Salinarimonas sp.: one gene and its partners. The protein of the gene in region 2 interacts with the protein of the main gene of each other region in a pairwise test. Links are inferred from orthologs where the notes say so. Each region holds a gene or a part of one and is shown on either strand. Other genes may lie near its edges.

The links.
Region 1: the proteins of ABL310_RS06065 (region 2) and ABL310_RS00580 interact in binary tests that used the Escherichia coli proteins (3 or more experiments, as listed by UniProt). The link is inferred for Salinarimonas sp. from one-to-one orthologs.
Region 3: the proteins of ABL310_RS06065 (region 2) and ABL310_RS20510 interact in binary tests that used the Escherichia coli proteins (3 or more experiments, as listed by UniProt). The link is inferred for Salinarimonas sp. from one-to-one orthologs.

What each region holds. Positions count from the first base shown.
Region 1 is NZ_CP157794.1:133,521-136,712, forward strand. The notes cover bases 1-2,950. They hold ABL310_RS00580 (P-II family nitrogen regulator), read right to left. Parts: upstream 1,670-2,950; coding sequence 1,331-1,669; downstream 1-1,330. Other genes in these bases: glnA (type I glutamate--ammonia ligase), read right to left, coding at 1-1,236; ABL310_RS00585 (NAD(P)H-hydrate dehydratase), read left to right, coding at 1,895-2,950. Also shown: more of ABL310_RS00585, read left to right, coding at 2,951-3,192. UniProt on the Escherichia coli protein: P-II indirectly controls the transcription of the glutamine synthetase gene (glnA). P-II prevents NR-II-catalyzed conversion of NR-I to NR-I-phosphate, the transcriptional activator of GlnA. When P-II is uridylylated to P-II-UMP, these events are reversed.
Region 2 is NZ_CP157794.1:1,305,537-1,312,593, reverse strand. What follows is about bases 3,692-7,057. They hold ABL310_RS06065 ([protein-PII] uridylyltransferase), read right to left. Parts: upstream 6,676-7,057; coding sequence 3,892-6,675; downstream 3,692-3,891. Other genes in these bases: infA (translation initiation factor IF-1), read right to left, coding at 6,766-7,047; grpE (nucleotide exchange factor GrpE), read right to left, coding at 3,692-3,822. Also shown: dnaE (DNA polymerase III subunit alpha), read right to left, coding at 1-3,061; more of grpE, read right to left, coding at 3,169-3,691.
Region 3 is NZ_CP157794.1:4,434,385-4,440,800, reverse strand. What follows is about bases 1,399-4,123. They hold ABL310_RS20510 (P-II family nitrogen regulator), read right to left. Parts: upstream 3,068-4,123; coding sequence 2,729-3,067; downstream 1,399-2,728. Other genes in these bases: tesB (acyl-CoA thioesterase II), read right to left, coding at 3,740-4,123; ABL310_RS20515 (ammonium transporter), read right to left, coding at 1,399-2,680. Outside these bases: ABL310_RS20530 (fumarate hydratase), read right to left, coding at 1-442; ABL310_RS20525 (helix-turn-helix transcriptional regulator), read right to left, coding at 553-1,107; ABL310_RS20520 (hypothetical protein), read left to right, coding at 1,015-1,284; more of ABL310_RS20515, read right to left, coding at 1,343-1,398; more of tesB, read right to left, coding at 4,124-4,618; ABL310_RS20500 (FAD-dependent monooxygenase), read left to right, coding at 4,738-6,009; ABL310_RS20495 (hypothetical protein), read right to left, coding at 6,017-6,416. UniProt on the Escherichia coli protein: Involved in the regulation of nitrogen metabolism. Regulates the activity of its targets by protein-protein interaction in response to the nitrogen status of the cell.

The DNA of each region.
Region 1 (3,192 bases), 1.2 Mb from region 2 along the record:
GCAGACGGTCGGGATCTTCTTGAGCTCGCGCGGCGGCAGGTCGTAGAGGTCCTTGTCCATCGCCGAGCCGGGGTCGATCTTGTTGGTGATGCCGTCGAGACCGGCCATCAGCAGCGCGGCGAAGGCGAGGTAGGGGTTCGCCGTAGGGTCGGGGAAGCGGACCTCGACGCGCTTGGCCTTCGGCGAGGTCGTCCACGGGATGCGGCAGGACGCCGAGCGGTTGCGCGAGGAATAGGCCAGCAGCACCGGCGCCTCGAAGCCCGGGACGAGACGCTTGTAGGAGTTCGTCGACGGGTTGGTGAAGGCGTTGAGCGCCTTGGCGTGCTTGATGATGCCGCCGATGTAGTAGAGGCACTCCTGGGAGAGGTCGGCGTACTTGTCGCCGGCGAAGAGCGGCTTGCCGTCCTTCCAGATCGACTGGTGGACGTGCATGCCCGAGCCGTTGTCGCCGTAGACCGGCTTCGGCATGAAGGTCGCCGACTTGCCGAACGAGGCGGCGACGTTGTGGATGCAGTACTTGTAGACCTGCATCAGGTCGGCCATGCGCACCAGCGTGTCGAACTTCATGCCGAGCTCGTGCTGGGCCGAGGCGACCTCGTGGTGGTGCTTCTCGACCTTGACGCCCATCTCGGCCATGGCCGCGAGCATCTCCGAGCGCATGTCCTGCCCGGAATCGAGCGGCGGGACCGGGAAGTAGCCGGCCTTCATCTGGATCCGGTGACCCATGTTGCCGCCCTCGTACGCGCGCATGCCGTTGGTCGGCAGCTCGGTCGAGTCGACCTGGAAGGAGACGTTGTAGGGGTCGGCGGCGAACTTCACGTCGTCGAAGACGAAGAACTCGGCCTCGGGGCCGAAGAAGGCGGTGTCGCCCAGGCCCAGCGTCTTGAGGTAGGCCTCGGCCTTCTTGGCGGTGCCGCGCGGGTCGCGGCCGTAGGGCTCGCCGGAGGCGGGCTCGAGCACGTCGCAGACGATCGACATGGTGGTCGCCGAGAAGAACGGGTCGATGCAGGCCGTCTCCGGGTCCGGCATCAGCGTCATGTCGGATTCGTTGATGGCCTTCCAGCCGGCGATCGACGAGCCGTCGAACATGATGCCGTCCGCGAAGGTGTCCTCGTCCACGAAGGACACGTCGAACGTGACGTGCTGCCACTTGCCCTTCGGATCGGTGAAGCGGAAGTCGACGTACTTGACGTCGTTGTCCTTGATCGCCTTGAGCACGTCGTTGGCGGTCTGCATGTCCGGGTAGTCCTCTTCTCAGGGGGTCTTCAGGGCAGGATTGTGTTTCCGCTGGCCGGGCGGCCGCGGCTTGGTCTTGGCGGGTGAGCGCGGGTCAGATCGCGTCTGCCCCGGTCTCGCCGGTGCGGATGCGGATCGCCTCGTCGATCGTCGATACAAAAATCTTGCCATCGCCGATGCGGCCGGTCTGCGCGGCCTTGCGGATGGCCTCGACGGCCTTCTCGACGAGCTCGTCGGCCAGCACGATCTCCAGCTTCACCTTGGGCAGGAAGTCCACGACGTACTCCGCGCCGCGATAGAGCTCGGTATGGCCCTTCTGGCGGCCGAAACCCTTGGCCTCGATGACCGTGATCCCCTGCAGCCCGACGTCCTGAAGCGCTTCCTTCACTTCGTCGAGCTTGAACGGCTTGATGATCGCCTCGATCTTTCGCATGTCGGCTTCGCCTTCGGTCGTCGGTTGAGCGTCTTCGGCGCGGGCCGCGGGTCCGCGCAGGATGTCATATCACCACGCGCGCGCAGGCGAGAAGGCGAGCTGATCGGTTTTGCGGCGGCGATTGCACATATTCTGTGCAATCGCCTATCCCCGAGGCGGTCTGGCGATACGCTCTGAGTCGCGGCCGCGCAGAGGGGGCGCGAGGCAGGCAGGAGGCGGCGAAAAATGATGCATTGTCTGCTCTCGACGGCCGAGATGCACGAGGCCGACCGTCGCGCGATCGCCGGCGGCGTCTCCGGCCCGGCCCTGATGGAGGCGGCGGGCGCCGCCGTCGCCGCGGCCGCCGCCGAGCTGCTGCCGCCCGCCTCCGAGAGCCGGCGCCGCGTGCTCGTCGCCTGCGGACCGGGCAACAACGGCGGAGACGGCTTCGTCGCCGCGCGCCTCCTCGCCGAGACGGGCCACGCCGTGGTCGTCGCTCTGCTGGGCGCCCGCGAGGCCCTGAAGGGCGACGCCGCCGACGCCGCCTCGCGCTGGCCCGGCGACACGATCCCGCTCTGCGCCGCCGATCCCGCCGCGGCGGATCTCGTGATCGACGCCCTGTTCGGCGCGGGGCTCGCCCGCCCGATCGAGGGCGACCCGGCGTCCTTCCTGCGCGCCGTCGCGCAGAGCGGCGCGCCCGTGGTCGCGGTGGACGTGCCGTCGGGCCTCGACGGCGACACCGGCGCGGTGAGGGGATACGCCGCGCAGGCGAGCGTCACCGTCACCTTCGCGCGGCGCAAGCCCGGGCACCTGCTCCTGCCCGGCCGCACCCTCTGCGGCCGCCTGCGCCTCGCCGACATCGGCATCCCGGACGGGGTGATCGCGAGCCTCGCGCCGACGACCTTCGCCGACGAGGCGCCCCTGTGGGAGCCGTGCTTCCCGCGCCCGGCGCTCGACGCGCACAAATATTCCCGTGGCCACGCCCTCGTCCTCTCCGGCCCCGCCGACGCCACCGGCGCGGCGCGCATGGTCGCCCGCGGCGCGCTGCGGATCGGCGCCGGCGCGGTCACCGTCGGCTCGCCGCGCGACGCGCTCGCCGTGAACGCGGCCCAGCTCACCGCGATCATGCTGCGCCCCTGCGACGACGCCGCCGATCTGGAGGGGCTCCTCGCCGACGAGCGGATCACCGTCGTGGCGCTCGGCCCCGGGCTCGGCCGCGACCGCGCCCGGGCGCTGGTCGAGGCGGCGGCACGCGCCGCGCACGCCGCAAAGCGCGCCCTCGTCCTCGACGCCGACGCGCTCACCGCCTATGCCGGCGAGCACGAGGCCCTCGCCGCCGCCTGCCGGCGCATGCGCGCGGCGGTGCTGACCCCGCATGCGGGGGAGTTCGGCAAGCTCTTCTCCGCCCATGCGCCCGCGCGCGAGGCCTCCTCGAAGCTCGCAGCCGCCCGCGCCGGCGCCGCCGCCACCGGCGCGATCCTGGTCCACAAGGGCCCCGACAGCGTCATCGCCGCCCCCGACGGCCGCGCCGCGATCAACGCCAC
Region 2 (7,057 bases):
CCATCTTCGAGCCGGACTTGGTGCGCCGCTCCTGCCGGTCGAGCACGGTGGCGGCGAGGCGCCCGACATTGGCGCCGGCGCGCACGGAGCGGACGAAATCCGTCCAGCGCTGGACGCGCAGCTTGCCCAGCAGCTCGGCATATTCGTCGAGCGGATGGCCCGAGAGGAAGAAGCCCACCGCGTCGTATTCGCGCTGCAGCCGATCGGACGCCGTCCACGGCTCGTGCTCGGGCACGCGCAGCGACACGTCCGCCGCCGCGAGCCCGCCGAACATGTCGACGATGCCGGTCGTCTCCGCCTCCGCCGCCTGGGCGGCGAGGGCGAGCATCGGCTCGATGGCGGCGAAGGCGCGGGCGCGGTCGGGCTCGAGGTCGTCGAAGGCGCCGGCGCAGACGAGGTTCTCGAGGATGCGCTTGTTGACGCTCTTGGGCGGCAGGCGCCGGGCGAAATCGGCGAGGTCCTTGAACGGCTCCGCCCCGCGCGCGGCGACGATCGACTCCATGGCCTGGCGGCCGACCCCCTTCACCGCGGCGAGCGCGTAGCGGATCGCGCCCTCGTGCACCGAGAAGCGCACCTGCGAGCGGTTGATCGAGGGCGGCTCCACCCGGATGCCGAGGCGCTGCGCCTCCCGGCGGAATTCGGAGAGCTTGTCCGTGTTGTCGATGTCGAGGTTCATCGACGCGGCCAGGAACTCGACCGGGTGGTTCGCCTTCACGTAGGCCGTCTGGTAGGAGACGACCGCGTAGGCGGCGGCGTGCGACTTGTTGAAGCCGTAATCCGCGAACTTGGCGAGCAGGTCGAAGATCTCGTCCGCCTTGGCCTCGTCGATGCCGTTCGCCTTGCAGCCGTCGACGAAGCGGACGCGCTGCTTGTCCATCTCCGCCTTGATCTTCTTGCCCATGGCGCGGCGCAGGAGGTCGGCGTCCCCGAGCGAGTAGCCGGCCAGCAGCTTGGCCACCTCCATCACCTGCTCCTGGTACACGATGATCCCGAAGGTCTCGCGCAGGATCGGCGCGAGCTTGGGGTGCGGGTACCATTCGCTCTCGGGCTCGCCCTTGCCGAGCTTGCGGGCGCAATAGACCGGGATGTTCGCCATCGGGCCCGGACGGTAGAGGGCGACCAGCGCGATCAGGTCCTCGATGCGGTCGGCGCGCATCTCGACGAGCGCCTTGCGCATGCCCGCCGATTCCACCTGGAACACGCCCACCGTCTCGCCGCGCCCGAGCATCTCGTAGGTGGTCTTGTCGTCGAGCGGCAGGCCGGAGAGATCGACCGCGACGCCGCGTTCCTTAAGGAGGTCGACGGCGTTGCGCAGCACGGTGAGCGTCTTGAGGCCGAGGAAGTCGAACTTGACGAGGCCCGCCTGCTCGACCCACTTCATGTTGTACTGCGTCACCCGCATGCCCGTCTTCGGGTCTCGGTAGAGCGGCACGAGCTCCTGGAGCGGGCGGTCGCCGATGACGACGCCGGCGGCGTGCGTCGAGGCGTGGCGGTGGAGGCCCTCCAGCTTCTGCGCGATGGCGAGGAGCCGCTCGACCACCTCCTCCTGCTCGGCCGCCTCGCGCAGGCGCGGCTCGTCCTCGATGGCCTGCTCGAGGGTGACGGGCTTCGCCGGGTTTTGCGGCACGAGCTTGCAGAGCTTGTCCACCTGCCCGAAGGGCATGGCGAGCGCCCGGCCGACGTCGCGCAAGACGCCGCGGGCGAGCAGCGTGCCGAAGGTGATGATCTGCGCCACTTGGCGTTCGCCGTAGCGGCGCTGCACGTAGTGGATCACGTCCTCGCGGCCGTCGACGCAGAAGTCGATGTCGAAATCCGGCATCGAGACGCGCTCGGGATTGAGGAAGCGCTCGAACAGCAGACCGAAGCGCAGCGGGTCGATGTCGGTGATGGTCAGAGACCAGGCCACCAGCGAGCCCGCGCCCGAGCCGCGGCCCGGGCCGACGGGGATGTCGTGGTCCTTGGCCCACTTGATGAAGTCGGCGACGATGAGGAAGTAGCCGGGGAACTTCATCCGCCGGATGATGCCGAGCTCGAAGTCGAGCCGGTCGTGGTAGTCCTGCTCCGTCGTGCCCGGCGCCGGGCCGTGCGCCGCGAGCCGCGCGGCGAGCCCCTCCTTGGCCTGGCGCTCGAGCTCGAGCCCCTCGGCCTCCTCGCCGTCGACGCCCTCCACGTCAGCGGTGAAGCGCGGCAGGATGGGCTTTCGCGTCGTCACCCGGTACGAGCAGCGCATCGCCACCTCGACGGTGTTGGCGAGCGCGTCCGGCAGGTCGGCGAAGAGCGCCTGCATCTCGGCGCGGGTCTTGAAGCGGTGCTCCGGCGAGAGCCGGCGCCGATCCGTGTTGGCGACGACCTGGCCCTCGGCCACTGCGAGGAGCGCGTCGTGGGCCTCGTAGTCGTTCTCACCTGCGAAGAAGGGCTCGTTCGTCGCGACCAGCGGCAGGCCGCGCTCGTCGGCGAGCGCGATCAGCGCGCCCTCCACCGCACGCTCCTCCTCGAGCCCGTGGCGCTGGATCTCGACGTAGAGCCGCTCGCCGTAGATCGCCTCCAGCGCCGAAAGCCGCTTGCCGGCGAGCTCGGCGCGGCCGGAGGCGAAGGCCCGGTCGAGGGGGCCGGTGAGCCCGCCGGTGAGCGCGATCACGCCCTCGGCGTGATCGGCGAGCGCCGCGAGCGAGACCTGCGGGCTCGCACCGAGCGCCCCATCGAAATAGCCGCGCGTGACGAGCCGCATGAGGTTGCGGAAGCCCTCCTCGGTCTGCGCCAGCAGCACGAGGTTGGCGATCCCGCCGGCGAGCGCGGCGGGGCCCTGGCGCTGGGCCGGGTCCGGCTCCTCGAAGCAGGTGGTGAGCTGCACGCCCGCGATCGGCTGGATGCCGGCCCCCGACAGCTTCTCGGAGAATTCCAGCGCGCCGAACAGGTTGTTCGTGTCGGTCAGCGCCAGCGCCGGCTGGCGGTCGGCGAGCGCGAGCTTGGAGAGCGCGCCGATCTGCAGAGCGCCCTCGAGCAGCGAGTAGGACGAGTGCGCGTGGAGGTGAACGAAGCCCACGTCCTTGAGAACCGCCATCGTCTCCCCCGCGTCCCGATCCGCCGACGTTCCTTATCCGTTTTAGGGAGCCGGGTGTCGAGGGGAGAGGGGCGACGGGGCTGTGGACGGCGGCGGCGTACGCCGCCTCAGCCCTCGCCGTTCGCCGGCTTCGGACCGCCCTTCGACACCCCGACCATCGCGGGCCGCAGGCAGCGCTCGCCGATGACGTAGCCGGTCTGGACGACCTGGACGACGGTGCCGTTGGGCACGTCCGGGTTCGGGATCTCGAACATGGCCTGGTGCAGGTTCGGATCGAACTTCTCGCCCTGCGGGTCGATCTTCCTCACGCCGTGGCGCTCGAGCGTGTGGAGCAGATCGCGCTCGGTGAGCTCGATGCCTTCCACCAGAGTCTTCGCCGGGCCTTCCATGCCCTCGCGGGCGTCGCCGAGGCTCTCCAGCGCGCGGCGCACGTTGTCGGCCACGGTGAGCATGTCGCGGGCGAAGTTGGTCTTGGCGTAGGTCCGCGCGTCGGCGACCTCGCGCTCGGCCCGGCGGCGCACGTTCTCGAGGTCGGCGAGGGCGCGCAGGAGCTTGTCCTTGAGCGCGTCGCGCTCGGCCTCGACCTCGGCGAGGCGCGCCTCCGGCGTGCCCTCGACGGCGTGGGCGGCGGCCGCCGCGTCGAGCGGATGGGCCGCGGCCGCGGTCGCGTCGACGCGGGCGAGCTCGTCCGTGCCGCCCTCGCCCGGGGCGGTGTCGGCGTTCTCGGCAGGATTCTCGGGACGGGAGGTGTCGTTGGTCATGAGGCTCGATTCGGCTGATCGTCGGAACGGGTGAACTCGGCCCTCATATCAGGGCGCGAGCGCGATGAATCAAGCGCGCGCGGCGGCCGGCTCCTTCGCGGCGTCCTTCGCCCGCCCGGCCCGATCGCGCGCGAGCACCTCCATCACCGCCTTGCGGATGGCGCTCTGGCGCGAGGCCTGGACGACCTTGCCGCCGGTGAGATCGGTGACGTAGAACACGTCCACCACCTTCTCGCCGAAGGTGGCGATGTGGGCGGAGGCGATGTTGAGGTTGAGCTTGCCGAGCGCCGTCGTGAGGTCGTAGAGCAGCCCCGGCCGGTCGAGCCCGGTGATCTCGAGCACCGTCTGCCGCGAGGACAAGGTGTTGTCGATGATCACCTCCGGCACGACGTCGAAGGGCTTCGTGCGCTCGCGCGGCTGGCGGCGGCCGTCGACGAGGTCGGCGATCTTCACCTCGCCCTTGAGCGCCTTCTCGATGGAGCGCGCCACGCGCTCGGCCCGGCGCAGCTCGTCCTCGTCCTGGTCGAAGGCGCGCGAGACGAAGATCGTGTCGAGCGCCAAGCCGTCGGCGGTGGTGAAGATCGCGGCGTCGACGATGTTGCCGCCCGCCGCGGCGCAGGCGCCGGTGAGGATGGCGAGCAGCCGCGGGTGGTCCGGCGAGAGGACGGTGAACTCGGTCACGCCGCGGAAGGCGTCGGTCTCGTAGGAGACGGACACCGTCTTGCCGGCGCGCTCCGCCTCGCGGATGAAGCGCGCGTGCTTGACGCGGTAGCGCAGGTCGACCTTGAGCCAGTAGGACGGATAATGGCGTGCGGCGTAGGTCTCGACCGCCTCGTCGGACCAGTCCCCCAGCTCGGCGCGCAGATCCTCCTGGGCGATGCGGATGCGCTGGGGCCGCTCGACGTCGCCGGCCGCGCCGCCCAGCACCATCTCCGTCTCGTAGTAGAGCGTGCGCAGGAGCTCGCCCTTCCAGCCGGTCCAGACCCCGGGTCCCACCGCGCCGATGTCGCAGACCGTGAGGAGGAGGAGGAGCTTCAGCCGCTCCATGGTCTGCACGACGCCCGCGAAGTCCTGGATCGTGCGCGGGTCGGAGAGATCGCGGCTCTGGGCGATGGTGGACATGAGCAGGTGGTGCTCGACCAGCCACGCCACCGTCTCGACCTCCGCCGGCGTCAGGCCGAGCCGCGGCCCGACCTTGCGGGCGATGCGGGCGCCGGCGATGGAATGGTCCTCCTGCCGGCCCTTGGCGATGTCGTGCAGGAAGAGCGCGACGTAGAGCGCGCGCCGGTGCTGGACGGAGTGGATGATGCGATGCGACAGCGGATGGTCGGCGTCGAGCCGGCCGGCCTCGAGATCGGCGAGCCGGCCGATGGAGCGGATCAGGTGCTCGTCGACCGTGTAGTGATGATACATGTTGAACTGCATCATCGCCACGATCCGCCCGAAATCCGGCACGAAGCGACCGAGCACGCCGGATTCGTTCATGCGCCGCAGCACGCTCTCGGGCGCGTTCTTCGAGGTGAGGATCTCGAGGAAGAGCTTGTTCGCCCGCGGATCCCGACGCACCTCGGTGCCGATCAGCTTCAGGCAGCGGCTGGCGAGGCGGCTCGCGTCGGGATGGATCGCGACGTCGTTGCGGTCCGCGTGCCAGTAGAGCGCGATCAGGTTGACCGGGTCCTTGGCGAAGACCTCCTCGTCCTTGACCGTGATGCGCGCGTTCTCGACGACGAAGTCCCCCGATTGCAGGCGCTTGGGCTTGGGCCGGCGGAACGAGCCGATGACGCGGTCGAGCATCGGCTTGGGCTTGGCGTGGCGCGCTTCCATGGCGGCGCAGACGATGGCGGTGAGATCGCCCACGTCCTTGGCGCGCAGGAAGTAGGCCTTCATGAAGCGCTCGACCTGGGAGAGACCGACGCGATCGGAATAGTCGATGCGCGCGGCGACCTTCGGCTGGAGGTCGAAGGTCAGCCGCTCCTCGGCGCGGCCGGTGACGAAATGCATGTGGCAGCGCACGCGCCAGAGGAATTCCTCGCAGCGCGCGAAGAGCCGCGCCTCCTCCGGGGAGAACAGCCCCGCGGCGACGAGCTCCTTGGGGTCGCGCACGCGGTAGACGTACTTGCCGATCCAGAACAGGGTGTGCAGGTCGCGCAGGCCGCCCTTGCCGTCCTTGACGTTCGGCTCGACGAGGTAGCGCGAGGCGCCGACGCGGCTCACCCGGCGGTCGCGCTCGCGCAGCTTGGCGTCGACGAACTCGGCCGCCGTACCCTCCACCACCTCGGCGTCGAAGCGCCGCTGGAGCTCGGAATAGAGCGCCTCGTCGCCGAGCAGCAGGCGCGTCTCGAGCAGGGCCGTGCGGATCGTCATGTCCGCCCGCGCCTCGCGGATGCACTCGTCCACCGAGCGCGTGGCGTGGCCGACCTTCAGCTTCAGGTCCCAGAGGATGTAGAGCATGGATTCGACCACGCTCTCGCCCCAGGCGGTCTGCTTGTAGGGCAGGAGGAACAGGAGATCGACGTCGGAGCCCGGCGCGAGCGTGCCGCGGCCGTAGCCGCCGGTCGCGACGAGGGCGAGGCGCTCGCCCGTCGAGGGGTTCTCGAGCGGGTAGAGGTGGCGCGTCACGGCCTCGAAGGCGGTGCGCACCACGCCGTCCATCAGGGTGCAGATGCGGCTCGCGCAGGCGAGACCGTTCGCTTCGGCGACGAGGCGGGCGTCCTCGCGGGCGAGGCCCTCGTCGATCGCCGCGCGGAGCGCCGGGACGAGGCGCGCGCGAAGGTCGCTCGCGCCGGCCGGCGGATCGCGGGCGAGGTCGTCGAGGCTATCGCTGAGCGGCTCTGGCAGGACGGGCTGACGCATGCCGTTTGGTAGCACGCCGCGGGGGCGCCGGGAAACGAGCCTTTCGGCCGCGCCGCCACTCCCCTCGGGGGCCGGCGGCGCGGGCGCGGCTCAGCGGCGGCGCGGGCCGCCGGGGCGCGAGCCGCCCGGGCGGGGGCCGATCGGGCCGCGGTCGTCCTTGTGGCGGAACACGAGACGTCCCTTGTCGAGGTCGTAGGGGGACATCTCGACGGTGACGCGGTCGCCGGCGATGGTCTTGATGCGGAACTTGCGCATCTTGCCGGCGGTGTAGGCGATCACCTCGTGGCCGTTCTCGAGCTCGACCCGAAACTTGGCATCGGGGAGAACCTCGGTCACGATGCCCTCGAAGGTGATCAGCTCCTCTTTCGCCATACGGTCATCC
Region 3 (6,416 bases), 3.1 Mb from region 2 along the record:
AATAGCGCAGGTTCTTCTTCTCGTAGGCCCCGAGGACGCCCTCGGCGATGGCGTCCTCGTCGGACCCGTCGGTCCAGACGAGCCGGCCCTTCTTGCCCATGACCATGGCGGTGCCGGTGTCCTGGCACATCGGCAGGACGCCGCCCGCCGCGATGTTGGCGTTCTTGAGGAGGTCGTAGGCGACGAAGCGGTCGTTCGGCGTCGCCTCGGGGTCCTCGAGGATGGCGGCGAGCTGCTTCAGGTGGCCGGGGCGGAGCAGGTGGTTGATGTCCATGAAGGCCTGCTCGGCGAGCCGCCGGATCGCGTCCGGCTCGACGACGAGCACCTCGCGATCGCCCAGCCGCTCGACGCGCACGCCCTCGTCCGTCAGCTTGCGGTAGGGCGTCGCGTCGGGGCCCAGCGGGAAGAGGGCGTTCTTCGAGGCGGGAGCGGTGTCGGCCATGGGTCTCGCATCCGGGATTGGCGCGCCGGGAGAGCGCGAAGGGGCGTTGGCCGCCTCATAGAGCCTCGGCGCATGCTTTCCAACCCGGACCTTGGCCGAAGGCCGCCCCGTCAATCCACCAGCGCCTGCATCATCTTCGCGGCGCGGGCGAGCTGCTCCTCGTTCATGCGCGAGAGCGTGGCGTGGATCTTCTGGAGGAGGACGCCGCGCTCTCCCAGCGGCGCCGGCATCAGGCCGATGCCGAAGAAGGCGACGGGCTGGGCCTCGAGCGCGGCGCAGAGCTTCTCGATGGTGTCGAAGGAAGGGGCCGCGGCGCCGCGCTCCATCTTCGAGATCATGTCGGAGGAGACGTCCACGCGTTCCGCCAGCACGTTCTGCGTCAGGCCCCTGGCCTTGCGCATGTGCCGCAGATTGGCTCCGAATAGCTCCTCGAGCGACACGCGTCCCGGCTCCGTGCTGATTCGCCACCCTCGCGTGCGCGACGCTGCGGAAGAACGGAACGCGATTGCCGAACCGCCCCTTGCCGGAGTATCATTACCAACTTTTGCATTTTCGCTAGCTGGTTGCCCATCATGCTCTTCGAGATCGTCTTCTGGTTGGTCGCCCTCGCGATACCGCTCGCTGCCCTGGCATGGAGCACGTGGGAGCACGACATCCGCGCGCATATCGTCCCTCGCGCCGAGATCGAGGCCCTCGCCGACCGGCTGGAGCGCGAGTACGGCGCCGGCGCGCTGGCGGCGGCGGAGGAGAAGGAGGCCGCCGCCTTCGCCCGCGGCGCGGCGACCGAGCAGGGCGTCTGGCGGCGGGTGGCGCGCACGCTGCGGCGGCGGAAGGGGGCGTGAAAAAGAGAACGCCGCGCCCGAAGGCGCGGCGTTCGTTGCTCCGGAACCGGGATGCGGGTCAGATGCGGCCCGCGCCGGCGAACTCGGGATAGGCCTCCACGCCCACCTCGAGCTTGTCGAGGCCGGCCATCTCCTCCTCCTTCGAGACGCGCAGGCCGGAGGCGATCTTGAGCACGTACCAGACGATGGCGGAGGCGACGAAGGCGAAGGCGCCGATCGAGACCACGCCGATGAACTGGGTGACGAAGCTCGTGCCCTCGGTGGAGAGCGGAACCACCATCGTGCCCCAGATGCCGGCGAGCAGGTGGACCGGGATGGCGCCCACCACGTCGTCGATCTTCAGCTTGTCGAGGAGCGGCACCGCGAAGACCACGATCGCGCCGCCGACCGCGCCGATCACGATCGCGAGCGGGACGGAGGGATCGAGCGGACCGGCGGTGATCGAGACGAGGCCCGCGAGCGCGCCGTTGAGCGCGATGGTGAGGTCGACCTTCTTGTAGACGATCTGGCACAGGATCATCGCCGTCACCACGCCCGCCGCGGCGGCGAGGTTGGTGTTCATGAAGATCTTGGCCACCGCCGAGGCGTCGGAGATCGTGCCCATGGCGAGCTGCGAGCCGCCGTTGAAGCCGAACCAGCCGAGCCACAGGATGAAGGTGCCCAGCGTGGCGAGCGGCATCGACGAGCCCGGCAGCGGGTTCACCTTGCCGTCGGCGGTGTACTTGTCGGCGCGCGCGCCGATGATGAGCGCGCCCGCGAGCGCGGCCCAGCCGCCGACCGAGTGCACCAGCGTCGAGCCGGCGAAGTCGGAGAAGCCCATCTCGTAGAGCCAGCCGGCGCCCCACTGCCAGGAGCCGGTGATCGGGTAGATCACGCCGGTGAGCACCGCCACGAAGATGAAGAACGGCCACATCTTCGTGCGCTCGGCGATGGTGCCGGACACGATGGAGGCCGTGGTGGCGCAGAACACCATCTGGAAGAACCAGTCGGAGGCCGCGGCGTAGCCGTCGCCCGCCGCCTCGGCGTCCGGCGCCGGGATCGACTTCGGCGTGAACGAGCCGAAGAAGCCGCCGTCGACGCCGTCGTACATCAGGTTGTAGCCGACCACCCAGAACATCAGGCCGGCGATGGAGTAGAGGCCGATGTTCTTGAGGCACTGCATGGACACGTTCTTCGAGCGCACCATGCCGGCCTCGAGCATGGCGAAGCCCGCGGCCATCCACATCACGAGGAAGCCGCCGATCAGGAACAGCAGCGTGTTGAAGACGAACGCGGTGTCGCCGGCGACCGCGTATTCCACGGCCTCGGGCGCGGCGTCCTGCGCGACGGCCGACGTGGCGAGCGCCACGAGCGCGAGCGTCGAAGCGGCCGCCTTGGTCAGGATGGAAGGCTTCATTCGGAAAACTCCTCCGATAGTCTCACGGGGCGAGGGGGCGAGGCGCGCTCAGAGCGCGTCGCCGTCGGTCTCGCCGGTGCGGATCCGGACCGCCTTCTCGAGCGGCATGACGAAGATCTTGCCGTCACCGATCTGGCCGGTGCGGGCGGCGTTGGCGATCGCCTCGGTGGCGGAGGCGACGAGGTCGGCGGGCACCGCCACCTCGATCTTGATCTTGGGCAGGAAGCTCACGGCGTATTCCGCGCCGCGATAGATTTCGGTGTGTCCCTTCTGCCGGCCGTAACCCTTCACCTCGGTCACGGTCAGGCCGTGCACGCCGAGAGCGGTGAGCGCGTCGCGCACCTCCTCGAGCTTGAACGGCTTGATGACGGCCATCACGATCTTCATGGGCGAGCCCCCTTTCGATCCCGACGGGACGTGCCCGCCGGCCGGTTTGCGCGAACGGGGGCCGGGCCGCGGCCCCCTCGGTCACGGCTCGTTAAACAAGGGCCGTGCCAAGTCGCGCGACGACGGCATTGCGGGCTACGGGGAACTACGGAATCGGGTGTTGCGCGGGGGCGGCGCGGGAGCGGGCCGCCCGCGGGAGCAGGGCGCGTCCGCCGCTCGGGACGTTGCGGCGCAACACGAATCGCCGCGCCGCGCGCAACCGAGGGGATCGTGTGCCTGCGAAATGGACGCGCGCGTCGGGAGGGCGTGATGCTGCATAAACTTTGAGCAGAACGCGGGCTCCTGCGTCATCGCTGGGCACGCGCGACCTGGAGCGAACAGCGCCGACGAACTCCCCTCTGCCTCGTGGCTGGTCGAGCCTACCGCGTCCCGCACCGTTCGGGGCTAGGTGCGCGCGGCTCGGCCGCTCGTCCTTCTCCCTCGTGGAGAAGGTGCCCCCGCAGCGGGCGGATGTGGGTCGCGATGCAGCGCGAGACGTCTCGGGACGAGATCGACGTTCCCGGTTCGAGCGGCATCGAGGTCGCGATAGTTCTGCACGACCCACACCCCCGACCCCCCTCCACGAGGCAGAGGGGAGCGCGTCGGCGCCCTCCATCGGGCGCCCGTCTCCTGTCACCCCTCCTCCCGCCGCAGCCGGATCAGTCCCTCCTGCGCCACGGAGGCCACCAGCCGGCCGTCGCGCGTGAAGATCGAGCCCCGCGAGAAGCCGCGGGCGCCGGAGGAGGAGGGGCTCTCTTGGGCGTAGAGCAGCCATTCGTCGGCGCGGAAGGGGCGGTGGAGCCACAGGGCGTGGTCGAGGGAGGCGGCCTGGATCTCGCGGCGGAAGACGCTGCGGCCGTGGGGGATGAGCGAGGTGTCGAGCAGCGTCATGTCGGAGGCGTAGGCGAGCGCGCAGTCGTGGATCGCCTGCTCGTCCGGTAGGCGACCGGTGGTGCGGATCCAGACGTGGAAGCGCGCCGGCAAGGGCTCGGCGCCCGTCTCGCGCGGGAGGTAGCGCTCGAGCTCGACGGGCTTGAGCTCGATCGGCCGCTCGCGCTCGAAATAGGCGCGGGCCGCCGGGTCCATCATCGGCATGATCCGCGCGCGCATCTCGTCCTCGCCGGGCAGGTCCTCGGGCATCGGCACGTCGGGCATGGCGGCCTGATGGTCGAGCCCGTCCTCGCGGACCTGGAAGGAGGCGGACATCGAGAAGATCGCCCGCCCGTGCTGGATCGCGACGACGCGCCGCGTGGCGAAGGCGCGCCCGTCGCGTATCGGATCCACCTCGTAGACGATGGGGACCTTCGGGTCGCCGGGGAGCAGGAAATAGGCGTGCAGCGAGTGGGCCTGGCGACCCTCCACGGTGCGGCAGGCGGCGACCAGGGCCTGGCCGATCACCTGCCCGCCGAAGACGCGCTGCCAGCCGACGTTCGGGCTGCGGCCGCGGAACAGGTTCGTCTCGAGCCGCTCGAGGTCGAGGGTGGCGAGAAGCTCTTCGACGGCGCGCGCCATGTGCTAGGGTCCCGGGGAAGAGTCGCGAGGCGACGGGTCGCGCGCATGTGATCCGCCCGCGCGGGCGGGGTCAAGCGCGCCGCCGGGAGCCGGGCGACGAGAGGATCGAGGAGTTCGGGATGGCGAGAGCCGAGCGGGACGAGAGCGGATTTCGGATCGTGGTGGCGGGCGGCGGGATCGTCGGCCTGGCGCTGGCGCTCGCGACGAAGCGCGCCGCGCCGAAGGGGCTCGCGGTCACCGTGTGCGACCCCGCCCTCTCGCGCGATCCCGCAGGCGACCGGCGCGCCTATGCGGTCGCCGCCGCGAGCCGGCGCATGCTCTCGGCGCTCGACGTCTGGGCCGCGATCGCGGACGAGGCGCAGGAGATGCGCGAGATGGTGATCACCGACAGCCATCTCGCCGACCCCGTCCGGCCGGTCTTCCTGGAATTCGGCCGGGAGGAGGATCGCGAGGCGCCCGGCGAGCCCTTCGCCCACATGGTCCAGGGCGCGGCCCTCGCCCGCGCCCTGCGCGCGGCCTGCGCGGACGCGGGCGTCGAGATGCGCGAGGCGGGCGTGCGCCGCGCCACGGTCGAGCCCGACGGCGGCGCCGTCCGCGCGCGCCTGACCGACGGCGCGGAGATCCGCGCCCATCTCGTCTGCGCCGCCGACGGCAAGCGCTCGCGCCTGCGCGAGGGCGCGGGGATCGGCTGGAGCGGCTGGACCTATCCGCAATCGGGCCTCACCGCCATCGTCGGCCACGAGCGCGACCACGAGGGCCGGGCGATCCAGCATTTCCTGCCCTCGGGCCCCTTCGCCATGCTGCCGCTGACGCCCGGCGGGTCGCTCGGGCATCGCTCCGCCATCGTCTGGTCGGAGCGCAGGGAGAACGTCCCGCATATGCTCGCGCTCGACGAGGACTTCCTCCTCGAGGAGATCGAGCGCCGCTTCGGGCTGGAGCTCGGCGCGATCGCGCTGGAGACGCCGCTCGAGGCCTTCCCGCTCGAGTTCGGCATCGCCCGCGCCTTCGTGGCGGAGCGCCTCGCGCTCCTGGGCGACGCGGCGCACGTGGTGCACCCCATCGCCGGCCAGGGGCTCAATCTCGGCCTGAAGGACGCGGCCGTGCTGGCGGAGCGCGTCGTCGAGGCGGCGCGGCTCGGCATGGATCCCGGCGGGGCGGACGTGCTGGAGGACTACCAGCGCGCCCGCCGGACCGACACGGTCGCCATGGGCGTCGCCACCGACGCGTTGAACCGCCTGTTCTCGAACGATCTCCCCCCGATCCGCATGGCCCGCGATCTCGGGCTCGGCCTCGTCGACCGCATGCCCGGCCTCAAGCGCTTCTTCATGCGCGAGGCCGCCGGCGTGCCGCGGGAGGGCGGCCCGCGTCTGCTGCGCGGCGAGGCGATCTGATCCCGGTTCACTCCCCCGTCCGGATCGCGTCCGCGTCCCCGGCGAGATCCGTGCGCACCAGCGCCGCGACGAGGCGGGGGAAGTCCGCCTTGGAGACGCGCGTCGCCAGCGCCGGCGCGTCCTGCGGCAAGCCCAGCGCCGCGGCGGCGCTCGCCGCGCGCTTGTCGAGGAAGGGGTGGAGCTCGTCCCAGGCGGCCTGCGCCTCGCGGAAGAAGATGTCGACGCCGACCTCGCCGATACCCTTGAACTCCTTCAGGCGCTTGCGCTCCTCGTCGGGATCGCGCCCCGCCGCCTCGCGCAGGCGGCGCAGGTCGCCATGGTATCTCTCCTCGATCATCGCCACGTCCTCGCCCAGCATGCGGGCGGTGCTCTCGTCGTAGCGGGCGTAGCCCGAGCGGTTGAGCACG